3 regions of the Fictibacillus nanhaiensis genome follow, and region 2 is predicted to be linked to each of the others. Evidence: riboswitches for the same ligand, from Rfam matches in the RefSeq annotation. Region 2 holds a riboswitch; each other region holds the start of a gene.
What was found. Region 2 has a riboswitch for thiamine pyrophosphate ahead of thiD (bifunctional hydroxymethylpyrimidine kinase/phosphomethylpyrimidine kinase). Riboswitches for the same ligand answer to the same signal wherever they lie in the genome.

Region 1 (10,104 bases), 370 kb from region 2:
CTCCTATCGTCGCACCACCTGTCGAGACACCAGTAAAGAAAGTGGAAGCTGAAGGAGAAGAAGTAAAAGAAAAAAAGCCTGAGAAACCTAAGAAAAAACGAAACTGGTGGCTTATTTTACTTCTCTCACTTCTTTTATTAGGCGGAGCTGGAATTGCTGCTTTTACGATGATGCCTTCAATCTTTTATGTTGAAGAAGTCAGTGTTCCAGATGTAGCGGGAGAAGAATATGTCGATGCTTTCGATAGCTTGAGAGCAGAAGGTCTGGAAGTGAAACGGCAGGAAGTATTTGATCCCGAGATTGAAGAAGGCCTTGTAGTAAGACAAGACCCATCTCCTGGAACAAAGGTGAAGCAGGAGGCAATCGTCACTTTATTCGTATCAAAAGGACCTGAAAAAGAAAATATGCCTGATGTAGAAGGGTATAATATAGAAGATGCGAAAGAACGTTTGAAAGAAGATGGCTTCTCACAGATCAATATCAACTATGAAGAATCGGACTCTGAACCTGAAGGTACCGTACTCGAACAAAGTCCTGATCGCGATGAAAAAGTAACACCTGCAGAAACAGAAGTTACGCTAACGGTCAGTTCTGGGACACCAACGGTTCAAGTTGAGAACTTGATCGGTGCATCTGAACAAGATGTAAAAACGTTTGCTGACAATGCTGGACTGACAGTTGAATTTTCAAAAGAGTTCTCTGATACCGTTGAAAAAGGCAGAGTTATCTCGCAAAACCCATCTCCTTTCAGGCAAGTTGAAAAAGGGGCTACGATTTCTGTTGTACTTTCAGATGGACCAGAGTCAGTAGAAGAAGAACCACCACCGGCTGAAGAGGAACCACCTGCTGAAGACCGAACGGTTACAAAAGATATTGAAGTTAAGGTAGATAAGAAGGACAAAAGAGAACCAGTTACAGTTAGGATCGTATATTCGGACAAGAATGCATCGAATGAAGTGTTTGTTGAAGAACAGATTACGGACAAAAAGAAATACAAATTGCCTCTAACGATTGGTGAAGGAGGTTCTGCTTCTTACGTTGTATATGTCAATGGACAAGAAGAGGAATCCGAGACGATCAATTATGATGATGTAAAGAGTGCTAGTGGACGAATGAGTAGAGATGATCAGGAAGGGGACGATGGTGATTAAGCATGCCTGAAGGAAGAATTGTTAAAGCGCTCGCCGGCTTTTATTACGTTAAGGAAAACGGGAAATCCGAAGTTTTTCAATGCAGAGGAAGAGGGAACTTTCGCAAAAAGAAAGTAAACCCATTGGTAGGGGACTGGGTAGAATACGAGTCAAGCAACATTACAGATGGTTACATTCTTGATGTGAAGGAACGCAGAAACGAATTAGTTCGGCCTCCTATCGCAAACGTAGACCAAGCCATTCTTGTTTTTTCGGCTACCGAACCGGATTTTAGCACGCTTTTGTTAGACCGTTTTCTCGTTCATATTGAAGCGAACGACATCTTGCCTGTAATCTGTATCTCAAAGATGGATCTAGTACAGAAACCGGATGAGATGAAAGAGATCAACCATTACATTGAGACGTACAAAACTTTAGGTTATGAAGTTATTCCAACTTCGACCAAAACTGATGATAGCCTTGAGATGTTCTATCCGCTTTTCAAAGACAAAGTAACCGTCTTTGCAGGGCAGTCTGGGGTAGGTAAATCTTCACTTTTAAATGCGATCAATCCAGAACTTATGCTCGAAACAAATGAGATCTCGAGCCATCTAGGTCGAGGGAAGCATACAACTCGTCATGTGGAACTCATTCTTTTCGGTAATGGCTTGGTTGCTGACACTCCTGGATTTAGTTCGTTAGACTTTTTAAACATTGAAGCTGAAGACTTGTCCATGTACTTTCCTGAGATGAACGAGCTTCGTGGCGATTGCAAGTTCAGGGGCTGCTCACATACGTCAGAACCAAAGTGTGCGGTTAAAAAGGGTGTAGAGGACGGAGTCGTTCCAACCTTCCGCTATGACCATTATGTTAGTTTTTTACAAGAAATTAAAGATCAAAAACGGAGGTACTGATGATTAAAATTGCTCCTTCCATTCTTTCGGCTGACTTTTCAAGGTTAGGCGATGATATAAAAGCTGTTGAAGAAGCAGGTGCAGACTATATTCATGTTGATGTGATGGATGGTCATTTTGTCCCGAACATCACGATTGGACCGCTTGTCGTTCAAGCGATACGACCTGTTACGAAACTTCCTTTAGATGTACATCTCATGATAGAAAATCCTGATCATTACATTGAAGAATTTGCAAAAGCGGGTGCTGATATTATTTCGGTACATGTAGAAGCATCACGGCATCTTCATCGAACGATTCAACTCATTAAACAACTGGGTGTAAAAGCGGGTGTAGTAATAAATCCAGCTACTCCAGTCGACTCGATCAAACATATATTGCAAGATGTTGACCTTGTGTTGTTGATGACTGTAAATCCTGGTTTTGGTGGACAAGCGTTCATTGAGAGCGTAGTGACTAAGATTAAAGAAGTTTCCGATCTAGTAAAAACACAAGGATTGAACGTTGAGATCGAAGTTGACGGTGGCGTGAATCCAAAAACAGCTCGTCTTTGTGTCGAAGCAGGTGCAAATGTATTAGTTGCTGGTTCTGCCATTTACGGGAAGCAAGATTTAAAGGGTGCAATAGAAGCCATTCGTGGTGTATAATTGGAAAAGAAAATAAAATAAGCAACCACAGGGGGAGTCCTTTAAAGGGCTGAGAGGGGAGTGTTCTCCCGACCCTTTGAACCTGAAGCTGGATCATACCTGCGTAGGGATGTGGAGTCGTATGACTTTTTTGAATGTATATCTAAAAAGCAACCGAGCTCACATGCCGGTTGCTTTTTTTGTTTTCTGTCAAAGGAAGAATATAGGGGGTATTTTGAATGAAAACAAACAACATTTCATTGCTAACAGAAATCGCTATTATGTCTGCATTATCGTTGATCTTAGGTTTGATTAAGTTTGCAGGTCCTTGGCCACAAGGTGGTTCTGTTTCGTTAGAGATGGTTCCGATCTTTTTAATGGCGTTTAGAAGAGGACTGAAAGCAGGAGTCCTTACAGGATTGGCTGTTGGGCTCTTACAGCTACTTGTGAATCCTTATGTGATCCACCCCGCTCAGATGATTCTAGACTATCCTTTAGCGTTTGCTTTAGCAGGTGTTGCGGGGGCATTCGCACCATCTATCTCTCAAAGTGCAAGCAAGAGAACGTTCTTGATGGTTACAGGAATCTTCGTAGGGTGCTTGTTAAGAACCATCTCTCACGTTTTTTCAGGGGTTATCTTTTTTAGCGATTTAGCAGAAGAGATGAACGTATGGATTTATTCGTTCTTATACAACGGATCATTCATGGTTGTTATTTTTGCGATTACGGCGCTAGTTGTTATTCTATTAACGAATACAGCACCGAAACTACTACATGCCGCACGTAATGGTCATCACCAAGCAGCATGAAGATAAGCATCGTCGCAGGTGGTCCTGAATATCTGATTCCTGATCTAAAGCACTACGATCTCAAAAGGGATCACATTTGGATCGGAGTCGACAGAGGAACGCTCTTTCTGTTGAAAAATGACATCTTCCCACAGCATGCATTTGGCGATTTTGATTCTATTTCTGATGATGAGAGAAAAAGTATTCTAGACTCATCCATAATAGTGAATCAATATCGATCAGAAAAAGATGCTACAGACATGGAGCTCGCACTAGAGTGGGCGTTGAAACAGAACCCAGAACAAATACTCATATTCGGTGCGACTGGTGGAAGGTTAGATCATGAATTGATGAACATCCAATTATTATATCGATCTCTGAGAGTACGTACAGACGTTAAAATTATTGATAACAGGAATGAAATCTCTCTCCATTTACCGGGATGTTATGATATTGAGCAGGATCATAGATATTCATACATCTCATTTCTGGCTCAAAGTGAAGAAGTGACAGGCATAACTTTAGTGGGATTTAAATATCCGTTAGAACAAGCTAAGCTTCAGGCTGGATCATCATTATGTGTTTCCAATGAGCTTGTAAATAAAAGTGGTACTTATTCTTTTGACTCCGGCATAATATTGATGGTAAAGAGCCGTGATTAAAAAATCACGGAATACAGGCCCCCAATGCACCTTTTTATAAAAAGGGGAATAAAGTATTTATGTTTAGCTCTTATCATTTTTTATGGGCCTGGAGGAGGGGTAAGATGAAATTTTATACCATTAAACTTCCTAAATTCTTGGGAGGCTTCGTACGTGCCGTCTTAGGTTCTTTCAAAAAAGGATAACAAACAAAAAAAGCGCTTGTGCGCTTTTTTTGTTTGTTTTGTAGTGGTTCTATGTAAGTGGTTGATTTCCGCTCCAGGTTGCTCGCTTTCCATGGGGCGAACGGTGAGCCTCCTGTCTAGTTGCAGTGACTAGCCCCTCGAGGTCAAAAGTTAAACGGTCTGTGATGAGCAAAGTGCGCCGTCCTCGCCCATTTACCTTTTGCTTGTCGAGGCTGAACGAGTCACTTGCACTTTTCGGACTGCCGCTTTGCGCCATTAGGAGTTTCTACCTGACCGCTTCAAGGTTGTCTCTCTGCTCCTGCGTCTACAAGTTTATGCTAACGAAGTGAATTCCTCGTCGCATGCCTTGCGAGAAGCACCTCATGTTGCAGGCAGGCAACCTTACGCTCCAATCAACTTGCCTAAGATGAGAAAAAGAAAATACCAAAAAAGCAAAAATCATTTAGAAAGAGTCTTTTAAGAGTAAATAATTTTTAGATTGGATGATTTACTGTCCAGTTTAAAGAAAATACTGTCCGCTTTCAGCTTTTTACTGTCCAGTTTGGAATAAATACTGTCCACTTGAATCTATTATTAGTTATCAAAGCGCTTTTTGGACAAAGAAAAAAACAGCAGCGGCTGCTGCTGTTTTTATTTATACACGTTCAACTTTGCCAGATTTAAGGGCACGAGCAGATACGTATACGCGTTTAGGCTTTCCGTCCACAAGAATACGAACCTTTTGGACGTTAGCTCCCCAGCTTTTCTTTGATTTGTTCATTGCGTGAGAACGCTTGTTACCAGTTTTAGGTCCTTTTCCAGTAATAAAACATTTACGAGCCATGTAGGTGAACCTCCTTTACAGCAAAAAAGCTTTGCATCAATTCAATCGTATGTTAAATACTAAATAATATTAGCATGACTTCAGAAGCAATGCAACATATTCGTAAAAGGTTTTCAAGTAAATTTCCTTGACAATACTATTTACATAGTGTGAAATGTAGTAGTCCTTTCAAAATACGCTGATATATAGTAAAATATTTGTTAGCCATTTAACAAATTAAAGGGGGATGTAAGCATGTCCATTGAAATGAAAACAACCTATGGTCAAATTGATATTTCTAATGAAGTAATTGCAACTATCGCCGGTGGAGCCGCAATTGATTGTTACGGAATTGTTGGCATGGCATCAAGGAAGCAATTAAAGGATGGAATAACTGAGCTTTTAGGACGTGAAAATTTCTCCCGAGGGATCGTTGTTCGACAAGAAGAAGATGAAGTACATATTGATATGTACATCATCGTTAGTTATGGAACAAAGATTTCTGAAGTGGCTCATAACGTTCAGAACAAAGTGAAATATACCCTGGATCAAATGCTTGGTTTGGCGGTTGACTCAGTCAATATCTACGTTCAGGGTGTCAGGGTGACAACCCCTTAGTTAGGAGGAAGTTTTGTGTCTTTAAAAGTATTAGATGGAAAAAAGTTTTCAAAAATGGTACTCGAGGGTGCTTCAAACTTAACAAGAAACGCAGCAATGGTCGACGCACTTAATGTTTTCCCTGTACCAGATGGTGATACAGGAACGAACATGAATCTAACGATTACTTCTGGTGCAAAAGAAGTAGAAAAAAATACTTCTAATCAAATTGGCGCTGTTGCCAGTGCTTTTGCAAAGGGTTTACTTATGGGAGCACGCGGAAACTCTGGTGTTATCCTTTCACAATTGTTTAGAGGATTCTCTAAATCAATCGAAGGAAAAGAGACGATCAACGCTGCTGAATTTGCCAATGCATTTGATAAAGGTGTAGAAACGGCATATAAAGCTGTTATGAAACCAGTAGAAGGTACGATTTTAACTGTAGCTAAAGATGCTGCAAGAAAAGCAGTTAAAGAAGCTAAAAAATCAGACGACATCCTATACATTATGAAAGAGCTTGTTAAAGAATCGAAAGCTTCCTTAAACCGCACGCCAGATCTACTTCCAGTGCTGAAAGAAGTAGGTGTTGTTGATTCGGGTGGACAAGGGTTAGTCACTGTTTACGAAGGGTTTTTAGCTGTACTAGAAGGCAAAGAGCTGCCAAAAGTATCTGTTAACGCTCCATCGATGGGTGAACTTGTTAACGCTGAGCATCATAAAGCACAGATGCACATGAAGACGGAAGATATCCATTTCGGGTATTGTACAGAGTTCATGGTAAGGTTCGAAGACAAAAAGATCAAAAACAATCCATTCGATGAGATCAATTTCCGTAATGAGTTAAGTCAACATGGTGATTCCTTATTAGTTGTTGCTGATGAAGACGTCGTGAAGGTTCACATCCATACGGAACAACCGGGTAACATGCTAACACTTGCACATCGTTATGGTAGCTTGATCAACATCAAGATTGAAAACATGCGTGAGCAGCACTCAGCGATTTTAGAGAGTGAGAACGAAGTGATTCCTTCATACTCACAATCTACAGCAGAGAAAAAGAAAGAATATGGCATCGTTACAGTTGCGATGGGTGAAGGAATCGAAGAGATGTTTTCATCAATGGGAGCATCAGTGATCCAAGGTGGACAAACGATGAACCCAAGTACTGAAGATATCGTAAAAGCGATTGCTGAAGTTAACGCTGAGAAAGTGTTCATCCTTCCGAACAACAGTAATATCATCATGGCATCTGAACAAGCTGCAAGTGTTGTTGATGAAGAGGTTGTAATCATCCGCACAAAAACAGTGCCACAAGGTATCGCTTCTATATTAGCTTTCAATCCTTCAGCTGATATGTCAGAGAATGAAAAGAAGATGAACGAAGCGATTACTTCTGTTAAGTCAGGCCAAGTTACTTATGCAGTTCGTGATACATCGATTGATGGTGTTGAAATTGCAAAAGGTGATTTTATGGGAATATCTGAAGGGAAGATTCTAACTTCTAAGACAGACAAACAAGAAGTTACGAAAGAACTTCTCTCCAACATGCTTGATGAAGATTCAGAGATCGTTACGATCATCTACGGTGAAGATAGCTCTGAAGAAGAAGCACAAGAGCTTGCTGAATTTATTGAAGAAAAGTATCCCGATGCGGAAGCTGAAATTCATAATGGTAAGCAACCGATCTATTCATTCATCTTATCTGTAGAGTAAAAAATGAAAAGTATTCTCTCTTAAACTTAAAGTGTGATAAAGTTAAGAGGGAATACTTATTTTTATGGGAAAAAACGCAACTTGAAGGAGAACGTCATGAAATATAAAAGTGTATTTGATATTATCGGTCCCATTATGATTGGACCCTCTAGTTCACATACAGCTGGTGCTGCACGTATCGGACGAGTAGCGAGAAGTCTTTTCGGCAGGAAACCTAAATACGCAACCATCTCATTCTATGGCTCTTTTGCTAAAACCTATCGTGGTCACGGGACGGATGTTGCGATTGTCGGTGGAATCTTAGATTACGACACGTTTGATACTCGAATTGTGGATGCGCTTACAATCGCTAAACAAGAGGGGATCGAGGTTAAGATGACTGCTGAGGATGCTATAACCGACCACCCTAACACAGCTCGAGTGATTATTGGAGATGAAACAGACAGAATCGAAGTGGTTGGAATTTCGATCGGTGGTGGGAAAATCGAGATTACTGAACTGAACGGATTTGAGTTAAGATTATCTGGAAATCACCCAGCTCTTTTGATCGTTCATAATGATAAATATGGAGCGATAGCAGGAGTGGCAAACATATTAGCTAAGCATGAGATCAACATTGGTCATATGGAAGTATCAAGAAAAGAAAAAGGGAAAGAAGCATTGATGGTTATTGAGATCGATCAGAATGCAGACGAAATCATCATAAACGAACTAAATTCTCTCCCGATTGTTCAACAAGTAGTAAAGATACACGATTAAGAGGTGAGAAGTATGTTTCGTAATGTAGCTGAATTAATAGAATTAGCTGAGTCGAAAAATTGTAAGATCTCAGAGATTATGATACAGCAAGAAATGGATGTTACAGGTCGTTCCAGAGAAGAAGTTCTTGGATTTATGGATCGAAATTTAAGAGTGATGGAAGAAGCAGTCTTGCGAGGAATTACTGAAGATGTGAGATCTCATTCAGGTCTAACGGGCGGGGATGGAAAACTTCTACAGACCTATATTAAATCTGGTAAGTCTCTATCAGGCGAACTGATGCTTGATGCCGTAAGTAAAGCGATGGCAACGAATGAAGTGAACGCGGCAATGGGTACGATCTGTGCTACGCCTACTGCTGGTTCTGCTGGGGTCGTTCCTGGTACGCTGTTTGCGTTAAAGGAAAAACTAAATCCTACCCGAGAACAGATGGTGGAGTATTTGTTTGCTGCAGGTGCGTTTGGTTTTGTAGTGGCCAACAACGCTTCTATTTCTGGTGCTGCAGGTGGATGCCAAGCTGAGGTAGGTTCTGCTACAGGGATGGCAGCCGCCGCCATCGTCGAACTTGCAGGAGGGTCTCCTTCACAATCAGCCGAAGCGATGGCGATCGCTTTAAAGAACATGCTAGGACTTGTTTGTGATCCTGTCGCTGGATTAGTAGAAGTTCCTTGTGTGAAACGAAACGCGATGGGTGCTAGCAATGCAATCGTTGCGGCAGATATGGCACTGGCTGGAATCGTTAGCCGTATTCCGTGTGACGAAGTAATCGATGCTATGTACAAGATTGGTCTATCGATGCCATCTGCTCTCCGTGAAACAGCCCTTGGAGGCTTAGCGGCTACACCGACAGGAAGAGAGCTTGAAGCAAAAATATTCGGCATCCCGCTGAACGAGAAATAACGATGCTGAATCAATCCATAACAACGGTAAACGGTATTGGAGAGAAGAAGGCTGAAGAGCTGGCTAGCATGGGTATCCATTCTGTAGAAGATCTTTTAGAATATCTCCCTTATCGGTATGAAGATTACCAAAAGAAAGACCTTGCGGAGATTGCACATGATGAAAAAGCAACGATTGAAGGGAAGGTTCATTCTGAGCCTTCTCTGCGTTATTTTCCGAAGAAAAAATCACGCTTAACATTTAGGATGTTGATCGGTAAATATTTGATCACAGCTACAATTTTCAACCGACCTTTCTTAAAGAATCAGATTGCATTAGGGCAGACGCTTACAGTAACAGGTAAATGGGACCGAAACAAGATGACATTAACCGTCAGTGATGTTCATTTTGGCACATTCAGTGATGATCATAAGATTGAACCGGTCTATTCGGTCAAAGGTTCTTTATATGGCAAAACGATGCGTAAGATTATCGATTCGGCATTTCGCCAGTTTTCTGGAGGGATCGAGGATCCACTTCCACAAGAGATACGTGAAACTTATCGACTTCCAGATCGAGAATCAGCTCTTAGAATGATGCACTTTCCTGAAGATTTTAAAGCGTTAAAAGCGGGAAGAAGAAGGCTTGCGTATGAAGAGTTGTTGTATTTTCAATTAAAGATGCAGATTTTTAGAAAATGGAACAGACAACAATCTAAAGGAACAGCTTTAAATTTTGATCGGGACCAAGTAGAAACGTTCATTCGTTCTTTACCGTTTCAGCTAACGGAAGCTCAACGGAGAGTAGTAGACGAGATATTAAGAGATCTCTCCGATACAAGCCGGATGAACAGGCTGCTTCAAGGTGATGTTGGCTCTGGTAAAACGGTAGTAGCAGCTGTAGCGTTATTTGCAACTGTTACGGCAAACAGACAAGGTGCGCTGATGGTACCGACAGAAATTCTCGCTGAACAGCATTTCCAATCGTTAAAAGAGCTGTTTGCTCCGTTTGGAATCACAGTAGCTCTTTTAACTTCCTCGGTTAAAGGG
Region 2 (10,104 bases):
CCGATTCCAAATAAGTTACGCAGCAAGCCGATACTAAATGCTACAATTACCGCGGGGATGGGGCCGAACATCACACCAGCCATTACGTTAATCGCGTGCTGAACAGGAAACGCTTTTGCTACTCCAGCAGGAATATAAAACAAATGGGAACAGATTGTCCCGATCGCGACCAACATAGCCATGAGAGTAAGTGTTTGTACAGAAATCTTCATTTACGATTCTCTTTTCGCCGTATAAATAATTTGAAGCAGGTTACTTGAAGCGGAAGAAGGATCAACTGCCCCACTTATCGCAGAAATAATAGCCACACCATCTGCACCCGCTTTAATCACTTCACCGGCGTTTTGGAGCGTAATCCCCCCGATTCCAACAAGTGGAACGTTTATATGATTGCTGCGAAGTTCTAGGATTAAATCTACACCTACAGGTTTCTTCGCATCAGATTTTGTACGCGTTTGATAGATTGGTCCTACACCAATATAGTCTGCCCCGTGTACGATGGCATCCTTTGCCTCAGCAAGGGTATGAGCGGAAACACCTAGAAGTTTGCCTTCTGTTTCTCTACGAATATCTCTTAGATTACCATCTGTTTGGCCAACATGAAGACCATCTGCACCAACAGCTTTCATCAAATCTAGATCATCATTCACGATAAATAGCACATCATGTTTGTGGCAAACTTCCTTTGCACGTTTTGCCATCTCTAACTGTTTCTGACCACTTAATGAGTTAACACCTTTTTCACGAAACTGAAAGGCGGTAATTCCTCCTTGAACCGCTTGCTTCAGAATACGGTAAAATTCTTCTGGGGAATGGCAGTTCATCGTTCCTGCTACAAAATAGAGCGATAAATCTTGTTGTAAGCGTGACATCTCTTGCGTATTCATCGATTCACTCCTTCTTTCAGCACATGATCTTTCCACTGAATGGATTCATGAAATATCTCATGAGTAGATTCTAAACAATAAAGCTGGTCAAGTAGATTTTGTTGAAAGCTTCCAGGTCCCTTGGCCGTTTTCACCGCCTCTTCAGCCGCTTTAGTAAGCATCAAAATGGCGAGAGCCGTTCTTTCTAAAACTGGCAGGTCAACTTTTTCACTTATGAGTTCTTGTTTCTGATTCGCTTGGTAAAGAGCTACCATTGAGGTAGCAAAACATCCAGTACCTGTAACATAGGAAAGCATAGGATCTCCATGAGAAAGCACGATAGCCCTATCGCCATCTGAAATAACGTCCTTACTTCCTGTCATTGCAATAAGACAACCCGTTTGCTTCGCTGCTGCAGATGCAAGCTTGATCAAATCGTCTTCAGAGGTAGCCAATTCACCATCTGCCCCTTTTCCTTCCCATGCACCCTCAGCCAAAAACTGCATCTCAGCAGCGTTTCCGCAAATTGTCAGAATTGTTTGGGGTCTGACCCCCTTAAATTCTGAATATTCTAATAATAGTTTCTTTACAAGTTCTTGCCTGAAAGCTGTTAAGCCTACTCCTACGGGATCGAGGACTACCGGTACTTCTGCAAGCATCGCTTTACGAAGAGCGAGTATCATAGATTCCGCTGTAGCTCCATCCAATGTACCGATGTTCAACACTAACGCATCTGCAGCCCCTACTGCTTCTTCCACTTCTCGTGCATCGTGCACCATCATCGGACTTCCTCCGGCTGAGAGGACACCATTGGCTAGAAAGTTCATTGTCACGTTATTCGTTATATGATGGATGAGTGGCTTTTCTTCTCTAATCTGTGAAACGAACGTTTTCCATTCTTGTATTCTAGTATTGTTCATGTGGAACTCTCCTATATGCAAAATGATTGACCGGTCCATGACCTGAACCAACATCGATTCCGTGTTCGATAGCGGTTTGTATATATTTTTTTGCACTCACTATCGTATTCTCTGTTTTTTTACCAGAAGCAAGCTCTGCCGCTAAAGCCGCTGAAAAGGTACAGCCCGTACCATGTGTATTTTTCGTTTGAATTCGCTTTTCTGTAAGTTCAACCATTTCGATTCCATTAAAGACCAGGTCTGATACATATTCACCATTTCCAAAGTGTCCACCCTTAACTACCACATGATCAGCACCAGCTTCATACAAAACTCTCGCCGCTTCTTCTCTTGCTTCACTGCTGTCTATCTTTATTCCTGTGAGCGCTTCGGCTTCAGGAATGTTAGGTGTGACAATCTTTGCGAGTGGCAGCATATATGTTTTCATCGCCTGAAGTGCATCCTCACCTAACAGGGTAGCCCCTCCTTTTGCAATCATCACTGGATCGACCACGACGTTTTCCCATTGGAACTTCTTTATCATATATGCGGTTCTCTCGATATACTCGCTTGAAAAAAGCATTCCAGTCTTTATCGCATCAGGTGTTAGATCAGCCCCTATTGATGCTAACTGAGCTTCTAAACCTTCTATTGGGACTGGAAATATTCCTTGGACACCTGTCGTATTCTGAGCAGTGACCGCCGTAAGAACCGACATCCCGTACACACCTAATTCCTGAAACGTTTTTAAATCAGCCTGAATGCCAGCACCACCGCCACTGTCTGACCCAGCGATCGTAAGGGCTTTACTTACCTTAATCAGTTTTCCCATATTCATGTACCTCCTAGGATCCTATGCAAAAAAAGCCACCCGCTAATGAGCGGGTGGCTTTACATTTCATATCATATAGGAAACTGTAATAGATCCACACCGCTTCCCTACGCCAGTATGAACTGGATCAGGTTCAAAGGGTCGAAAGCATAACTTTCTCTCAGCTTAAAATAAGCACCCCTAGCGAAATGACAATATTGAGTTAACACAATCCTACTCATACATAAACAAGAATGTCAATATTTTTTAGAGTTGTCGGTTTCAAAAAGTTTAATCCTCTTTAAATACGGGGAAATAATAACTAACACACGATTACAACATAAAAAACATAGAAATTAAACAATTGTAACAAAAAGATGTAACCCAGAAATAGAAATTACAAATCATTAACATTTTTTCCATAAGGTGGTGAAAAAAAGGTACTTTAGAAGCAATAAAGAAATTTTTTCTGAATTTTCAAACAAAATGGTTGTCATTAGGCATCTTGCTCAGTATACTAGTAGAAACCTAGAAACATAAAAGGTTAATTGGATAGGGAGATAATATAAGGAGGGAAACAGGATGAAAGACAAAAACGCTTCTTTTAACAAGAACCAAAATGAGATGGTGCAATACAAACAACAAAAAAGAGACCCATTTGCCTTCAGCCTTATTGCCCAAATGGTACTAGATGAGGCCCTTCACAATTATTACAAAGAGTATTACGAAAGAGAAATCGACATTGCCTTGGATACAAAAGATAAAGAACGATTTATGAGATTAAGCGCAGAGTACAAAGCGTTTCTCAGTTAGTGCTTTTAGGCGGCACAGTCCTTAAAAAGGTGCCGTAAAAGCCAAAACACCCTTTCAGCCAACGGAGGAATCATCCGTGCTGCAGAGGGTGTTTCTGACGTCCCCGCTACTGACAAGTTAAAACGTCTTTTTAAGTCAAAGTTGTCGGTGATTCCGGCTTTTTCTTTTGCTCTTTTTTCCGCTTTAACCACCACACATAAATCACAATGGCTACGATCACCCAGATTGGCGCGAGGCCCAATAAACTCACTACAACAAAAGATATAGCAGACATTAAGAAGTTCATCGTATCCATAAAAAGGACCTTCGTTTTTGCCCATGTATTTAAGCCTTCTGTTTGAAGTTCTTCTGCCTTTAAACGTTTTACTCCAAATTGAATCGTAATTGTAGAATAGTCACTTTGGTTTTTTAAAAAGTTCAAACGTCCTTCTACCTGTTCAATGTCTTCCTGCACTGTAGATAAGTCTTCAGATATGTTTAACAAATCTTCTGTTTTTTGTGCATTCTTCATAAAAGTTTCTAGCCGCTCTCTTACTTGTTGTTTGGCTTTTAAACGTGAAGATAAATCTACGTATTCTTCTGTAACATCTTCCCCGCGAATATTTTCCTGTGGAGTACCTTTACTTAAGGTTCTAATATCAGCTAAGAAAGGGCGAAAACTTTTCATAGGAACACGAACAACCATCATACCAGTTTGATAATCTTTCTCTCCTGTACTGGTATTCGATTCAACCAGATATCCGCCCAAAGTCTCTACTTTTTTCCGAACGGATTCCATCGAAGTTTGTAATGTATCCACTGTAATCTCTATATCAGCGTGATAGATCACTTTTCTTTCGTTCTTCATTTGTAACTCTTCTTTGCCTTTTTCTGATTCAGCACTCTGACTTTCTTCTGTAGAGGTGTCCATTTTTTCTTCTGACTTGCTGCCACTATCTCGGTCTACAGCTTTATCACTTTTTGAACTGCTGTCACTGCTGCATGCACTTAATAAAAGCACAACAATAAATACCCATAATTTCCATCTCTTCCACATAACGTAATTCCCCCTTTTTTCGCTTAGACGTTTTTTATAAGTAAAAGGTTTCAGTTCCTAAAAAAAACCAACCTATTGAATGATTTTTTCTGCGACATTTTTATGATAAAATAGTGTCTGATGATTTGTAGTTTGAAAAAAAACCGATTTATGCTAGTATGTACAGGATAAGTAAGTGGTTTACTGGAGGAATAGCATGTCAATGATAGGAAGAAATGATCCGTGCTATTGTGGCAGCGGAAAAAAATATAAAAAATGTTGCTTACATAAAGAAGAGCAAACACGTGAAGTATCCTTTCATCAAGAAGGACTCATCAAATATGCCCTAGAGAACTATCAACAGGATTTAGCTGCACGTACTTCTAAGTATGTGAAAAAGCACCCGGTTGCTAAAGAGCAAGAACAAACATACGCAAACATTGCGGTTTGTTGGGAGATTTTCTGCTCAGAGATTAAGGATAATAAGACGCCTGTTCAACTTTATGTAGAAAAAGTGAAGGATTCTGTTAAACCAGAAGTAGCGGAAATTCTAGCTGGCTGGACAAAAGCTGCACCATCGCTTTATAAAGTTTTAGAGCAAAAAACTGGATTCATCTTTACCGTACAGGATATTTGGACTGAAGCCGTGTATGATGTAACGATCAATGCTGCTGAAAAGCCAAAAACTGAAAGTGCTTTACTTGGAACACTCGTTTCAAACGGAATCAACCATGAGTTTTATGTTGGATACGTAGAGATGCCGATGACTGAACTTCCGCCGTTAAAAGCAGCGATAGAAAAGATCAAGCCTCAACAAGATCCGAAAGAAACGTTCAAGAACGAATTCCCTGCTGTTCTTCAGCTCGCTTTGATTGATATTAGTGCTGGTGTTCCTCAATCTCAACCAGAGAAGAAGGCAACAGACACTACTTCTACTAAAGTAGAAAAAGCAGCAGAAGCAACAGATTTAAAAGACGAAAAATACAATGCTGTAACTGAACTTGTTAAAGCGAATGCCGAGACAGAAGTTGTAGAAGAAGCAGAAAAGCTTTGGAGTGAGTACGTAACAGAAAGCAAACCTGCAATTCGTAAAGAAGAAATTTACGCGGCTGCCCTTGACTATCTCGTGTCAAAAGATATTAGAGGAATCGCTTCTACTCAAGCAGAAACAGCTAAAAAATATGGTGTTTCACCTGCTAGTCTATCCTCACGATATCGTGAGATGAAAGAATTATTAAGCGTATAAACGTTTTTTCCACTAACCCGCCTGCTGCCTCAGGTGGGTTTTCTATATAAAAAACAAGACCCTCTCTAAAAGGAGTCTTGTCTATGATTACGCTCTAGCCAATAATATACGGGAAGTCCCGCAATTGTTATAAAAATTGCTGTAAAACAATCCAGAGGATCATTGATTATCGTTAAGACTACAATATACAAAGAGCCTAGGATCGCAAAAATAACAAATAGATACGTCCATCTGGAAAAGACTATTGTCACTTTGACATATACATAAATAGAATGTCACTCCTATGAAAAAAAGACAGTTAATCCAGTTTTTTAAAACGTGTTTCTACAGATTGATACAGTTTATAGTTCCTTTCTTCGTAATAACTGTTTGTTTATAAAAGCTTTTTCAATAAGACGATTGAGCTGGCGTTCAAGCTCCTTTTTTTCTTTTACATTTGATTCTTTCCTTATCTTCTTCTTCAGTTCACGAATCATAAGCTTTTCTTCTGATGAAAAATGAGAAGAATGCAGCATCATGTTCACCTCATTTCGAAATTGATTCTCTGAACCACCCTCTGTCTTAAGGATAAGATAATCTGACCACTAGAACATTTGATGTGTCATATAATCTGACACTATTTTATAGGTATTTGCCTTTTTTTAAAAAACACCAAATCTAAGCTTGAGTTCAACTTACTAGGATTAAAGAATGGATCAATAGAAACTGGTGGACCTCTCGTGTTTTTATCTTCAGAAGTCGGAGAGTCTCGCCCTAAAGATGAACGAATGATAAAAAGACCTCCACACCCGAGGTCTTTTTATTGTTTAAGGAAATTATTCTGTTTTTGAAGCTGGCCGCTTATGGCTAAAATCTGAATGAGCAATAACGACAGAAACTCCTTGTTGTTCAATGGCTGACAGATGATCTCTCGATGCATCATCATCTGTAATAACAACATCTACATTCGTAACAGGACCCACTTTTGCAAAAGCGTTAACTCCTATTTTGTAATGAGGAAATACACCAATGACTTTTCGAGAGACTTTTCCAACAGCACTCATAAAAGCAGCTACTTCTGGTGTTGCCGTACTTATTCCTCTTTCAGAGATACCACCACCTGTAGCAAATGAAACATCAAAAGAATACTGACTGATGAGATTGGTTACTAAAGCGTCTGTCATATTACCTGATCTCTTTACTTTTCCACCGACCACATAAAGATCGATGTTTTCTTTCTCGCGAAGTGCATCTGCTGTTACGAGTGAGTTGGTCACAACCGTTAAACGGTACTGAGGCAAGTTCTTTACAATTTCATGATGCATGCCTCCTCCACTTAGAAAAATGGTATCGTTCTCTTTGATGTACTTTACAGCTTCCTTCGCAATGGCTCTCTCATACTTGGATCCTTCTCCAAAACGAACTTCGTTTGATGAAGGTCTTTTGTTTACTTCTGTTACAGGAATCGCACCACCATGAGTTCGTTTAAGCAGCCCGTTATCCTCGAGAGATGATAAGTCTCGGCGGATAGAATCAATCGAAACTTGGAGGGCATCTGATAATTCTTTTGCAAGTACTCTTCCTTCGTTCTTAAGCACTTCTAAAATCTTTTCCCTTCTTTCTTCAGAAAACATAATTATCTCCTCCGTTACCTCTTATTTCCACGTGGTACACTAATCATATGCTGTTTCATGCTAGTTCGTCAATCATTTTTTGCATGTTTTTTCCTGTTTTAAAATAAAAAAAGCTAAAACAAGCATAACTGTAGCTTGTTTTAGCCAGAATTTGTAGGTGAATAGATTTTCTAAAGAAAAGTATTCGAGTTTGTACTTCTGACAAATACAAATTCGTAAAATTTGTATTTGTCAGGGGTCAGACCCCTAGTCTTCCCTAGTCTTCAACTTTAATCAAGAAGAGGCGCTCGTGGAAACGGCCGTGTTTTCGAGCCTTTTCCTGCCTGATCTCATCCAGTTCTCTGAGCGTAAGTTCATGCACCTTCGTTAACGCTATTAAGATTTCAAACAGCTCTGCCAGCTCTTCTGCTGCATGTATCTCACTTTTGGCTTCACGATACTCTTTTACACCTTCGGCAAGCTTTTTCTTAAGTTCACTTTCGAACTCTTGATTTCCAAGAATTCGAAAAGTTCCCTTCTTCCCCGCCTGTTCGAGCAGTTCTGGTATCTTGTCTCTCACTAATTTATTGTAATACGCCATTGGCTTTTTTCCCTTCCAGCAATTTCACAGCACCTCAAAAAAAACATTCTTATATAAAACGATATGCATCAAGTTAGTTTTTTAGCAGAAACAACTCCTAAAAATATGATGGCGATCAAACCAAATACCGGATATAAGTAATGAAGAAGTTCAGAATAGCCTACTTGACTTAACAAGTAACTCCCTGTCATCAAAGCGATCAAAATGACTTGATTGGATAATCTAACATTCCTTTGCAACGCTCCTGCAAGCCCAAAGAGATTTCCGATAAGTGTTGAGAAGATCTCACCGTAGATGACGAAGACAAAAATATAATGGACCACTACACCAAGACCGCCAACTATTTCAGCGATTGGAATCTCATAACTCATCACACGTGGAACAGAATAGAGCACATACTGGCTATTTAATAGAATAAAAGTCAATCCTAGCCCTCCTAAAAAACCGCCCCATTTGATAACGGATTCATCTTTAGCTTCTCTTGATAGTGGAACAAGAACGGCTTGCGCCAAAGTTAAATTAAACGCTGCATAAGCAAACGGACTTACGATCCATCTCCAATCACCAACAAAGTCACGTTCGACAATTAACTGCCTTCCTGCAGAAGGATCGAACATCGATACCGACAATACAATAGAAAAGAGTATCATGATGGGTACGATCAAGGAGTTTGTCCAAAGAATTCCCTCTATCCCTTTTTTCATAACGAAATAGGTTACGAGTAACGTTAATAGGATTCCTAATTGAAGAGGAAGATGCAGCTGTTCCCAAAACAAGGCTCCAGCTCCTGATAACATCACTCCAGTTACTCCGAAGAGCATGATCAACATTAATACGTTGACGATTCTTGATGCAATCCCTCCAAACAAATATTGATTCATCTCATCAAATGAGGTTGCACCTAGCCGCTTTGCCATAATCATAAGTTTTGTACCAATCACGATAAAAAGAAAACCACTGATCAGGATTCCCACAAAACCAGCTGTTCCGTATCTAGTAAAAAATTCAACAATTTCTCTTCCGGTAGCGAATCCAGCACCTACAACAGTGCCGATGTAAGTGGCGGCTATCTGCAATATTTGTTTCAATCGACTACTCATGCCCTCACCTCCATGGCCATATCTTTTACAAACATATGCATGGACAAGGATTTTAGAAGAAAAAGAAAAAGCAGCAAGATTTCTCTTGCTGCGATAGATTAATTATTAAATATGTATGGCTTCACTGTATCCTTCGGTAATGACCCTATTCTTTCCTTGCCTTTTTGCGACGTACAAGCTATTATCGGCACCCTCAAAGAATGCTTGTTTATGCATGCCTCTTCTGTACGTTTGTAACCCCGTACTGATCGTTATGTGTTCTTCCTTCACTTCCGGGTGTTCTAACCTCTGTATGACCAATCGTACCTTCTCTAATAACGTAAATGCTTCTTCTTCACTTATATCATTTAAGATCACTACAAACTCTTCTCCTCCGTATCGTGCGACGAAATCATCTGTAGTCACATTATCTTTTATAGCCTTCGCGATTCGTTTTAAAACGATATCACCAATACCATGACCATAAGTATCATTAATTTTCTTAAAATTGTCTATGTCCATTACCGCTAGATGAACCGGATAATGGTACGTTTCGGCTTGAAGCAACAGCACATCCATATATTCATAAAAGGCCATGTGATTATACAAACCTGTTAATGCATCTGTTTTCACTTGCTTCTCCATTATTGTTGATTTAACCATTAAATCTTGATGATCTGCCTGCGCTTTGTTAAGTTCTTTTACCATCTCATACCCTCTACTCATGATTCCAATACAGATCGCTGTTGAGGTTAAGAGAATGCAGATCATGGAGATCTGATCCATCAGATCATTCATCGTCTTTAAGACCGGATGGAAAGTTGAAAGCAAGAGATAGGTCAGTGTGTTAAGAGCAAAAGACAGCCACACTTTTTTCTTTTTAAAATAAATCGTTGAAATTAACATAGGAAAGAACAGGCTCGTATACAAAACATACATTTCATAATGAACACTGATCAAGATAGCGGAGAACATACTTGCTGTCCAAATAATGATGGTATCAATGTATTTTATTTTCTTTTTAAAACTCCATTCAGCAAAACTCACCATAAAGATTAAAAGGATAGTTGGTAGAACAATGTACATTTCAATAAATTCTTCTAATGGTCTAGATGTAAAACAACTATTAATGACCTCTACACACACTGACACAAAGATGACAACCCAAAATACATTTAATAT
Region 3 (10,104 bases), 650 kb from region 2:
CCTGATTCTTTGCAAGCGTTAACTACTACATCTCGTAAAATATACCCATCTGGAAATAGAACGAATTCATCATTTCTTAAATCACTCAATAATAAACTTCTTTTTTCTGCTAACAAATGTTGTTCAGGTAGTAGTGCTGATATTTTTTCAGTGAACAGGATATGTCCTTCTAAATCAGGATCATTAGTAAGAACAGGTCCTAAAAAAGCGAGATCTATATCACCGCTTTTTACGCTTTCTGTAAGAAATCGATAGGAACCTTGCCTTAAGTGAAAGGCAATATTGGGATGTTCGCGCTTAAAAGCTGACACGACCGTAGGCAAAAGATGACCTGCCAGACTAGTAGGAAATCCGATTTTAATCGTACCTCTTTCAGGATCTAAGTATTCATCAATTTGTTTTCTTGCATGATCGATTGCTTTCATAGCTGTTTTTGCATGTGTCAAGAACAGCTTACCAACAGGAGAGAGCTTAATATTCCGACCTTCTCTTTCAAATAAGTCAACGCCAAGTTCTGCTTCTAAGTTTGCGATCTGACGGCTGACTGCAGATTGTGCAACATGTAACGCAATCGCTGCTTCTGAAACATGTTCTCGTTCTGCAACTTCAATAAAATACTGTAATTGTCTGAATTCCATGCTTGTCACAACCAATCATTCTCATTTTGAGATCGTTTTAATCTAAATTATATATTGTTTCGATTAATTATAAAACCTAAACTAAATGAAAGAAAGTTTCGAATATTTCAGTTGATAAACATAAGGGGGAGTTCAAAATGACCTTTAGTCAATTTCCAGAACCACAAGGTTTATATAATCCGAAGAACGAACATGACGCTTGTGGCATTGGTCTATATGCTCATTTAAAAGGGCATGCTACCCATGAGATTGTTGAAAAAGGACTTCATATGCTATGCCAGCTTGATCACCGAGGAGGACAAGGAAGTGATCCTTTAACGGGAGATGGAGCCGGCTTGTTGACAAAGATACCGCATAATTTTTTTAAAAAGGTAACTGATTTTGATCTGCCTGAAAATGGACGTTACGGGGTAGGGATGATCTTTTTCCCAAATGATACAGAAGCTCAACAGAAATTAGAAAATCAAATTAATCAAATTATTATTCAAGAAGGACAACAATTACTCGGCTGGAGAACGGTACCCGTAAACGATAAAACGATTGGGAAAAAGGCACAGGAAACTTGTCCTTTAATTAAGCAAGTCTTCATCGCTTCTCATGATGCGTTCTCAGAGAATCTAGTTTTTGAGAGAAAACTATTCGTAATCAGAAAACAAGTAGAGCACTGGGCAAGAAAACAAGGACTTCAAACGTATTTTGCTAGTCTATCATCACAAACCATCGTATATAAAGGTTTATTAACTCCAGAACAAGTAGATGCCTTTTATTATGATCTACAAGATAGGGATTTCGTGTCCCCATTCGCTTTAGTGCATTCCCGTTTTAGCACAAATACGTTTCCGACGTGGGAACGAGCTCATCCGAATCGATACCTAATCCATAACGGCGAAATTAATACGTTACAAGGCAACATGAACTGGATGAAGGCTCGGGAAAAGCAGTTCGTGTCTGAAGCATTTGCAGAAGATATTGAAAAATTACTTCCTATTCTTGATGCTGATGGCAGTGATTCTTCTATTCTAGATCAAGCCTTTGAATTTTTTGTACTTGCAGGGAGAAAACCTTCTCATACGGCTATGATGCTTATCCCGGAACCATGGAGTGAGAATCCTCATCTAGAAAAAGACAGAAGAGCTTTTTATGAGTATCATAGTTGTCTGATGGAGCCATGGGACGGACCAACAGCGATTTCTTTCACAGACGGGAATCAAATTGGAGCGATACTGGACCGAAACGGTCTACGTCCGGCGAGATACTATGTAACAAAGGATGATTACATTATATTCTCATCTGAGGTAGGAGTTATTGACGTTGAAGAAGAGAATGTTTTATACAAAGAGAGATTAAGTCCAGGAAGAATGCTTTTGATAGATTTACAAGAAGGTAGAATCATTACAGACAATGAGATCAAAACCGAAATGGCTAGTAAAGAACCGTACGAATTATGGCTGACAAATGGATTGCATCATCTTGATGAAGATGGTGAAGAGTCAGGGATTATCTTAGAAAATGTAAGAAGTAAACAAAGAGCATTTGGATATACGTATGAAGATATCCATAAATATTTAATTCCTGTCATTACAGAAGGAAAAGACCCTATTGGGTCTATGGGTAATGATACACCTTTAGCTGTTTTGTCTGATAATCCTCAATCCCTATTTAATTATTTTAAGCAGCTATTTGCTCAAGTTACCAATCCACCAATCGATGCCATTCGTGAGAAGATTGTCACGTCTACGATGACGCTGCTTGGAGCTGAAGGAAATCTTTTGCATCCAGGACCACAGAACGCTAAGAGAATTCAATTGAATTCTCCTGTGTTAACAACAAATGAGTTTAATCAAATTACAGATAACATGATTTATGAATTTAAAACGGCTGTTCTGCAAACTTTATTTTCTGAAGATTTAGAAATCGGATTGCAATCTCTATTTAAAAATGCGGCAGAAGCCATTCAAGATGGAGCAACGTTATTAATTTTGTCAGACAGAGAAATGAATAAATCTTCTATTCCTATTCCGGTCTTACTTGCTGTAAGTTCTCTGCATCATCATCTTGTAAAAGAAGGACTCCGGACAAAAGTAAGTTTGATCGTTGAATCAGGTGAAGCTAGAGAAGTTCATCATTTTGCAGCGCTCATTGGATACGGAGCAGATGCAATCTATCCATATCTAACTTATAAGACATTTGAAGAAGCGATTCAGAATGAACATATCAACCTTTCTTTGTCAGAAACAGTTAAAACGTATAAACGAGGAATTACTGATGGAATCGTTAAAGTAATGTCGAAAATGGGAATTTCAACGGTTCAGAGTTATCGTGGGGCCCAAATTTTTGAAGCAGTCGGAATCGGTAAAGAAGTAATCGATCGTTATTTCCCTGCTACCGCATCACAAATAGATGGCATCACATTAGCAGAGATCGAAAAAGAGTCAACACTAAGACATCAACTAGGCTATAAAGAAACGATCGATGACACTTTGGATTCAGGAAGTGATTTTCAATGGAGAAGTACTGGTGAACATCATGCCTTTAATCCAAAAACGATTCATACCCTTCAATGGGCATGTCGTAAGAATGATTACTCATTGTTTAAAACGTTCTCCAAGCTAGCAGATGAGGAAAGAACAACTTTCTTAAGAAACTTATTCTCGTTTGCGCCCGAAACAACGTCTATACCACTAGAAGAAGTTGAACCAGTTGAAGAGATTGTAAAACGCTTCAAAACAGGCGCGATGTCTTTTGGCTCTCTTAGTCAAGAAGCACATGAATCTCTAGCTATTGCGATGAATCGCTTGGGTGGAAAAAGCAATAGTGGTGAAGGCGGAGAAGATCCAGCCCGTTTTCTTCCTGATGAACTTGGCAATAACCGTAGAAGCAGTATTAAACAAGTAGCTTCAGGTAGATTCGGTGTAAAAAGCCACTATCTCGTAAATGCAGATGAACTGCAGATCAAGATGGCACAAGGAGCTAAACCAGGTGAAGGGGGACAGTTGCCTGGCAATAAAGTTTATCCTTGGGTAGCAGATGTTCGTGGATCAACGCCAGGAGTAGGACTGATCTCCCCGCCTCCACATCATGATATCTATTCGATCGAGGATATGGCCCAACTGATTCATGACCTAAAGAACGCTAATCGCGAAGCTAGAATCAGTGTGAAGCTTGTAGCTAAATCTGGAGTTGGAACGATTGCGGCTGGTGTCGCAAAGGGCGCAGCAGATGTGATTGTAATTAGTGGTTATGATGGAGGAACAGGTGCTTCACCGAAAACAAGTATTAAACATACTGGTCTTCCTTGGGAGTTAGGACTTGCTGAAACGCACCAAACGTTGATGCTTAATGGACTTCGTGAACGTGTAACACTTGAGACAGACGGAAAGCTGATGACAGGTAAGGATATTGTGCTTGCAGCATTGTTAGGTGCAGAAGAATACGGCTTTGCAACAGCACCACTTGTTGTATTAGGATGCGTCATGATGCGTGCTTGCCATCTTGATACCTGTCCTGTTGGTGTAGCGACACAGAATCCTGAATTACGGAAAAAATATATGGGTGATCCTGAACACGTAGTAAACTACATGAGATTTGTAGCTGAAGAAATTCGTGAAATTATGGCTGAACTTGGCTTCCGTACGATGGAGGAAATGGTCGGGCGTACTGATGTATTAAAAGTGGGAGATCGTGCAAAAAAACACTGGAAAGCGAAGCATCTCGACTTATCAAAACTCCTTTATCAAGCAGGAGGTATTCGTACGAAACAGATTTCTCAAAATCATAAGATCGATCAATCCCTTGATATGAATCACATACTACCTGATCTCCAGACAGCATTAGAAACGAAGAAATCTGTTTCACTCAACTTACCGATCAAAAACACGAATCGTGTAGCCGGTACGATTGCTGGTAGTGAAATTACAAAACGATTCGGTGAAGAAGGTCTTTCAGAAGATACTGTTACTCTTAACTTTACTGGATCTGCTGGTCAAAGCTTTGGAGCATTCGTGCCACGTGGCATGACGCTTTATCTGAACGGAGACAGCAATGATTATTTTGGTAAAGGATTGTCTGGCGGAAAATTAATTGTTGCACCACCTAAATCAGCAGAGTATTTAGCTGATGACAATGTTATCCTAGGAAACGTTGCTTTTTATGGAGCTACAAGTGGTGATGCATATATTAATGGATTGGCTGGTGAAAGATTCGCGGTTAGAAACAGTGGAGCTAACATTGTTGTTGAAGGAATCGGAGATCATGGTTGTGAATATATGACTGGTGGTCGAGTAGTTGTCTTAGGAGATGTTGGAAAGAACTTTGGAGCAGGTATGAGTGGAGGCATTGCCTACATCTACACGCATCAGCCACTTTTATTGAAGCAGTTATGTAACAAAGAAGGTATTGAGTTTGAGCGATTAATCGATTCTGAAGAAACAGAAACAGTCAAGCAGATGGTCATTCAACATTTTTCATACACTCAAAGTAAAAAAGCTGCAGCTATTTTACAAAATTGGAAATTACAACATTCGCATTTTGTGAAAGTCATTCCATCTGACTATAAGGAAATGATCAAGAAAATAGAAGAAGAGAAAAAAGCAGGTTATTCAGAAGATGAAGCGATCATGAATGCTTTTGAAGCTGGATCAAGCTCAGCGAAAGCAAGCGGCAGACCTGGACCAACAAAATTAATTCTGAAATAAAATGAGATGAGGGGAGAGATGTTAAATGGGAAAACCAACAGGATTTTTGGAGTACCCAAGAGAAGAAACGATAGAGAGAAAGCCTCTCCAGCGTCTTAAAGATTGGAAAGAATATACGGAAAAACAACCTGAAGATATGTTGAAAAGGCAAGGCGCTAGATGTATGGATTGCGGAACACCTTTTTGTCATATCGGTATAGAGATTAATGGGGCTGCGTCTGGCTGTCCCATTAACAACCTGATTCCAGAGTGGAACGACCTTGTCTACAGAGGAAAATGGAAAGAAGCTCTGGACCGTCTATTAAAAACAAACAATTTTCCTGAATTCACAGGTCGTGTTTGTCCCGCTCCTTGTGAAGGCTCATGTACAGTTGAGTTAGCTGGCCCTGCTGTTACGATAAAGAACATTGAAAAAGCAATCATTGATAAAGGTTTTGAAAATGGCTGGATTCAACCTAGAATTCCAGATAAAAGAACAGGAAAAAAGATCGCTATCGTTGGATCAGGACCAGCTGGGCTTGCAGCTGCAGATCAGCTGAACCAAGCGGGTCATTCTGTTACCGTTTATGAAAGAGCAAATAGAGCTGGCGGATTGTTAACCTATGGAATTCCTAACATGAAGTTAGATAAGGATGTAGTGGAAAGACGGATCAAATTATTAAGACAAGAGGGCATTGATTTTATCCTTAACACAGAGGTAGGAAAAGATATTACTTCTGAAGAACTGAAAAATCATTTCGACTCCATTATTCTTTGTACAGGAGCACAAAAACAAAGAGATTTGACTCTTCCTGGAAGAGAAGCAGAAGGTGTTCATTTTGCTATGAACTATCTCACTCAAGCTACGAAAAGATTATTAAATATTGAAGTTTCAGAGCCATTCATTGATGCAGAAGGTAAACATGTCATCGTAATCGGTGGTGGTGACACGGGTGCTGACTGCGTGGCAACAGCTCTTAGACAAAAGTGCAAGAGTGTCGTCCAATTTGGAAAACATCCTAAACTTCCTGAAGTACGTAGTGAAGCTAACATGTGGCCGGAGCAACCTAATATTTTTACAATGGACTATGCTTATGAGGAAGCGACAGCTCAATACGGTCAAGATCCTAGGGAGTATTCTGTTCAAACAAAGAAACTCGTATCAGATCAAGACGGTCGTCTGAGAGAACTTCATACGGTTCAAATGCAACGTACGTCAGATGATGCTGGAAATTTGGTTTTTAAAGAAATTCCTGGATCCGAACAGATTTGGCCAGCAGACCTTGTTTTCATCGCTATTGGCTTTGAGGGCGCAGAACTGCCAGTCTTAAAAGAATTTGGAGTTGAGATCAAAAACAACAAAGTTGATGCTAAACATGGTGATTATCGGACAAATATAGATGGCGTATTTGCTGCAGGTGACTCTAGACGTGGTCAGAGTTTAATCGTTTGGGCGATTCAAGAAGGGCGTGATTGTGCACGTCAAGTTGACCTATCGTTGATGGGTAGTACGGTTTTGCCTTAATACTTTTTTCCATGCTACAATAAACTCCAAAAGCCATAAGCTTTTTATCTATGATAAAATAAGGTTTAGGCAAAAAACAATTCTTTTATTTATAAGGAGTAGACGCATGGAAAAAGTACTTATTTTTGGACACAAAAATCCAGATACTGACACGATTACATCAGCGCTTGTTTATGCTGACTTAAAATCTAAATTAGGACAAAATGTAGAAGCCATTCGCCTAGGTGAGATTAATGGTGAAACACAATATGCATTAGATTATTTTAATGCAGAGCTTCCTAGACTTGTTGAACATGTCTCTGCTGAAACAAACGCAGTAATCTTAGTTGATCATAATGAACGTCAACAAAGCGCAAATGACATTGATAAAGTAAGAGTGTTAGAAGTTATTGATCACCATCGTATCGCAAACTTCGAAACGAGCGATCCTTTGTATTATCGTGCGGAGCCTGTTGGCTGTACGGCTACAATCTTGAACAAGATATACAAAGAGAAAGGTGTTCAAGTTGAGAAAAATATTGCAGGACTTATGCTCTCTGCTATTATTTCTGACTCTTTGTTATTCAAATCACCTACTTGTACAGAAGAGGATGTTGCTGCAGCACGCGAACTTGCTGAAATTGCAGGAGTAGATGCTGAAAAGTACGGTTTAGAAATGCTAAAAGCTGGAGCAGACTTAAGTGATAAATCGGTAGAAGAGTTGATTTCACTTGATGCTAAAGAATTTAACATCGGTGAAAGTAAAATTGAAGTTGCTCAAGTGAATACGGTGGATGCTAGCGATGTAATGAAACATCAAGAAGAATTAGAATCAGCCATTACTAAAGTGATTGCTGATAAAGGGCTAGACCTATTCATGTTTGTTGTAACGGATATTTTAACAAATGATTCAACAGCTTTAGCTCTTGGTAAGAAATCACAATCTGTTGAAGAAGCTTATAACGTTAAATTAGAAAACAATACAGCCGTTCTTAAAGGTGTTGTTTCTCGAAAAAAACAAATTGTACCTGTATTAACAGAAGCAATGAGTAAGTAGTATAAGTGCTAAAAGGGTAAAACCAAACACGAAGGTTTTACCCTTTTATTGTGCCATCCACTATTCGTGCTTCTTTAAAAACAGTATTGACAATCTAAAAGAGACTGCTATCATTTAAGTCAGAAACCAACTACATAAAAACGAACCACTAGGGGTGCCTTTTATAAGGCTGAGATCAAAGTGAAACTTTGAGACTCTTAGAACCTGATCTGGATTATACCAGCGTAGGGAAGTGGTGTTGCGGAGTATATATTCCTATGTTGAATTCTCCATATACAACCACTTTCTTAGCTGAAAGTGGTTTTTTTGTTGGATAAAACAAGGAGGATTCATATGAACACATTTACTGATATCTTGCGAGAAAGAGCGGCTTCTATTTGGGAAGCGAACCTTCAACATCCATTTGTTAGAGGAATTGCAGAAGGTGACCTTTCTTTAGAATGCTTCCGGTATTATGTTTTACAAGATTCGTATTACCTATCTCATTTTGCAAGAATTCAGGCGATGGGAGCAGCAAGAGCAGAGGATTTGTATACGACTTCTAGGATGGCGGTACATGCACAAGGTACAAATGACGCTGAGTTAGGACTTCATGAGACGTTTATGAAACAGCTGGGGGTGACAGAGAAAGAACTGACAAGTTTTGAGCCCGCTCCAACTGCTTATCATTATACATCTCACCTTTACCGAGTAGCAGAGTCTGGAAGCTTAGGAGAAATCATTGCTGCCATTCTACCATGTTATTGGATCTATCAAGAAATAGGTGAAACGTTTAAAGGAGCAAAACCACAAGAGCCGATCTATCAGGAGTGGATCGCTGCATATGGCGGTGAATGGTTCTCAGAACTGGTAAACGAACAGATCGATAGATTGAATCAATTGGCTGAAAACGCAAGCGACCAGGAAAAAAGCAAAATGATTCAACATTTCTTAATTAGTTGTCAGTATGAGTATTCCTTTTGGGAGATGGCTTATACGTTAGAAAAATGGCCGATTCCATTCAGCCTAGCGACAACAACGACCGGGAGTGAAGCGTAGCATGCAAAGAGGTTTAAAGTTAACAGATATTCTTATCACCATTGTAATCTCGATCGCATTTGGCATCTTGTATAAAATATGGGGGCCGCTCTACTATGCGGTTAAACCATTTGGTCTTCACATCGATCAGTTGATATACGGAATGTGGTTCATGGCAGCAACAGTTGCGTTCTTAATCATTCGAAAGCCTGGAGTTGCTCTTTTGGCTGAAATTGCTGCTTCTTCAGGAGAATTTTTAATGGGTTCTGAATTTGGACTTGAAGTATTACTATACGGAATCATTCAAGGATTGTTTGCAGAGTTGATCCTTTTCGCATTTCGTTATAAACGAGTTGACCTTTTTGTCATCTCGCTTGCTGCGTTAAGTTCATGTGCAGGATCTTTAATCATGGACTTTTACAAAGGATATATTGGTGATCTTTCAACATGGAACCTAACTTTATTTATCGTATTTAGAGTAATCAGTTCTATATTGTTTACAGGGGTGTTTGCCGTTTCTATCGTAAAAGCTTTAGAAGCTACAGGTGTAACAAATTTAGTGCGAGCCTCTTCCAAAAAAGATCACGAAGCATTAGATCAATAACTGAGGTGGTTTGATGACAATCATAACATCTGTAAAAAATCTAAGATTGAAATTTCCAGGTGAGACAGAAATGCTGTTTAAAGATTTGAGTCTATCTTTTCATTCAGGTGAAAAAGTACTTCTTCTAGGCACATCTGGTTGTGGTAAATCCACACTCTTACAAGTTCTCTCTGGACTCGTTCCACATACCATTGACATACCCATGAAGTGTGAGGAGATACAGATTCCTGATCGATGGGGCTTTGTATTTCAAGATCCGGATACTCAATTTTGTATGCCTTTCGTTGATGAAGAGTTAGCATTTGTTCTTGAGAACCTTCAGGTGCCTCGAGAGGAGATGACAAGTAGGATTCGTTCATTATTAGAAGAGGTTGGCCTTGAACTCGATGACATCCATACACCGATTCAACATCTATCAGGTGGGATGAAGCAACGATTAGCCATCGCATCTGTATTAGCACTGAAACCAGATGTTGTATTTTTAGACGAACCTACCGCTTTTATTGATGAGAAGGGAACTGAACAGATTTGGGAAACGGTAAAAAGAGTCTGGAAAGATAAAACGTTAATTATCGTAGAACATAAAATAGAGAAAATCCTGGATTTCGCGG

Region 1: linked by a shared signal. The riboswitch ahead of thiT (energy-coupled thiamine transporter ThiT) and the one ahead of thiD (bifunctional hydroxymethylpyrimidine kinase/phosphomethylpyrimidine kinase) in region 2 are both predicted to bind thiamine pyrophosphate.
Region 3: linked by a shared signal. The riboswitch ahead of tenA (thiaminase II) and the one ahead of thiD (bifunctional hydroxymethylpyrimidine kinase/phosphomethylpyrimidine kinase) in region 2 are both predicted to bind thiamine pyrophosphate.

Annotation. Positions count from the first base shown of each region.
Region 1 covers NZ_JBHUPF010000006.1:2,356,778-2,366,881, reverse strand. The annotation lists gene pknB (Stk1 family PASTA domain-containing Ser/Thr kinase) at 1-1,151, shown strand, start outside; gene rsgA (ribosome small subunit-dependent GTPase A) at 1,154-2,044, shown strand; gene rpe (ribulose-phosphate 3-epimerase) at 2,044-2,691, shown strand; TPP riboswitch at 2,712-2,818, shown strand; gene thiT (energy-coupled thiamine transporter ThiT) at 2,910-3,479, shown strand; gene ACFS5O_RS15705 (thiamine diphosphokinase) at 3,476-4,120, shown strand; gene spoVM (stage V sporulation protein SpoVM) at 4,225-4,305, shown strand; gene rpmB (50S ribosomal protein L28) at 4,940-5,128, opposite strand; gene ACFS5O_RS15690 (Asp23/Gls24 family envelope stress response protein) at 5,363-5,725, shown strand; gene ACFS5O_RS15685 (DAK2 domain-containing protein) at 5,741-7,417, shown strand; gene sdaAB (L-serine ammonia-lyase, iron-sulfur-dependent subunit beta) at 7,514-8,176, shown strand; gene sdaAA (L-serine ammonia-lyase, iron-sulfur-dependent, subunit alpha) at 8,189-9,076, shown strand; gene recG (ATP-dependent DNA helicase RecG) at 9,079-10,104, shown strand, end outside.
Region 2 covers NZ_JBHUPF010000006.1:2,725,585-2,735,688, forward strand. The annotation lists gene thiW (energy coupling factor transporter S component ThiW) at 1-212, opposite strand, end outside; gene thiE (thiamine phosphate synthase) at 213-887, opposite strand; gene thiM (hydroxyethylthiazole kinase) at 884-1,786, opposite strand; gene thiD (bifunctional hydroxymethylpyrimidine kinase/phosphomethylpyrimidine kinase) at 1,773-2,597, opposite strand; TPP riboswitch at 2,685-2,789, opposite strand; gene ACFS5O_RS17595 (IDEAL domain-containing protein) at 3,159-3,389, shown strand; gene ACFS5O_RS17600 (DUF4349 domain-containing protein) at 3,520-4,425, opposite strand; gene ACFS5O_RS17605 (YecA family protein) at 4,622-5,650, shown strand; gene ACFS5O_RS17610 (hypothetical protein) at 5,992-6,168, opposite strand; gene ACFS5O_RS17615 (DeoR/GlpR family DNA-binding transcription regulator) at 6,466-7,263, opposite strand; gene ACFS5O_RS17620 (nucleoside triphosphate pyrophosphohydrolase) at 7,520-7,843, opposite strand; gene ACFS5O_RS17625 (YkvI family membrane protein) at 7,912-8,943, opposite strand; gene ACFS5O_RS17630 (GGDEF domain-containing protein) at 9,049-10,104, opposite strand, start outside.
Region 3 covers NZ_JBHUPF010000006.1:2,073,248-2,083,351, reverse strand. The annotation lists gene gltC (glutamate biosynthesis transcriptional regulator GltC) at 1-638, opposite strand, end outside; gene gltB (glutamate synthase large subunit) at 776-5,332, shown strand; gene ACFS5O_RS14300 (glutamate synthase subunit beta) at 5,358-6,836, shown strand; gene ACFS5O_RS14295 (manganese-dependent inorganic pyrophosphatase) at 6,943-7,872, shown strand; TPP riboswitch at 8,013-8,120, shown strand; gene tenA (thiaminase II) at 8,206-8,910, shown strand; gene ACFS5O_RS14285 (ECF transporter S component) at 8,912-9,493, shown strand; gene ACFS5O_RS14280 (ABC transporter ATP-binding protein) at 9,507-10,104, shown strand, end outside.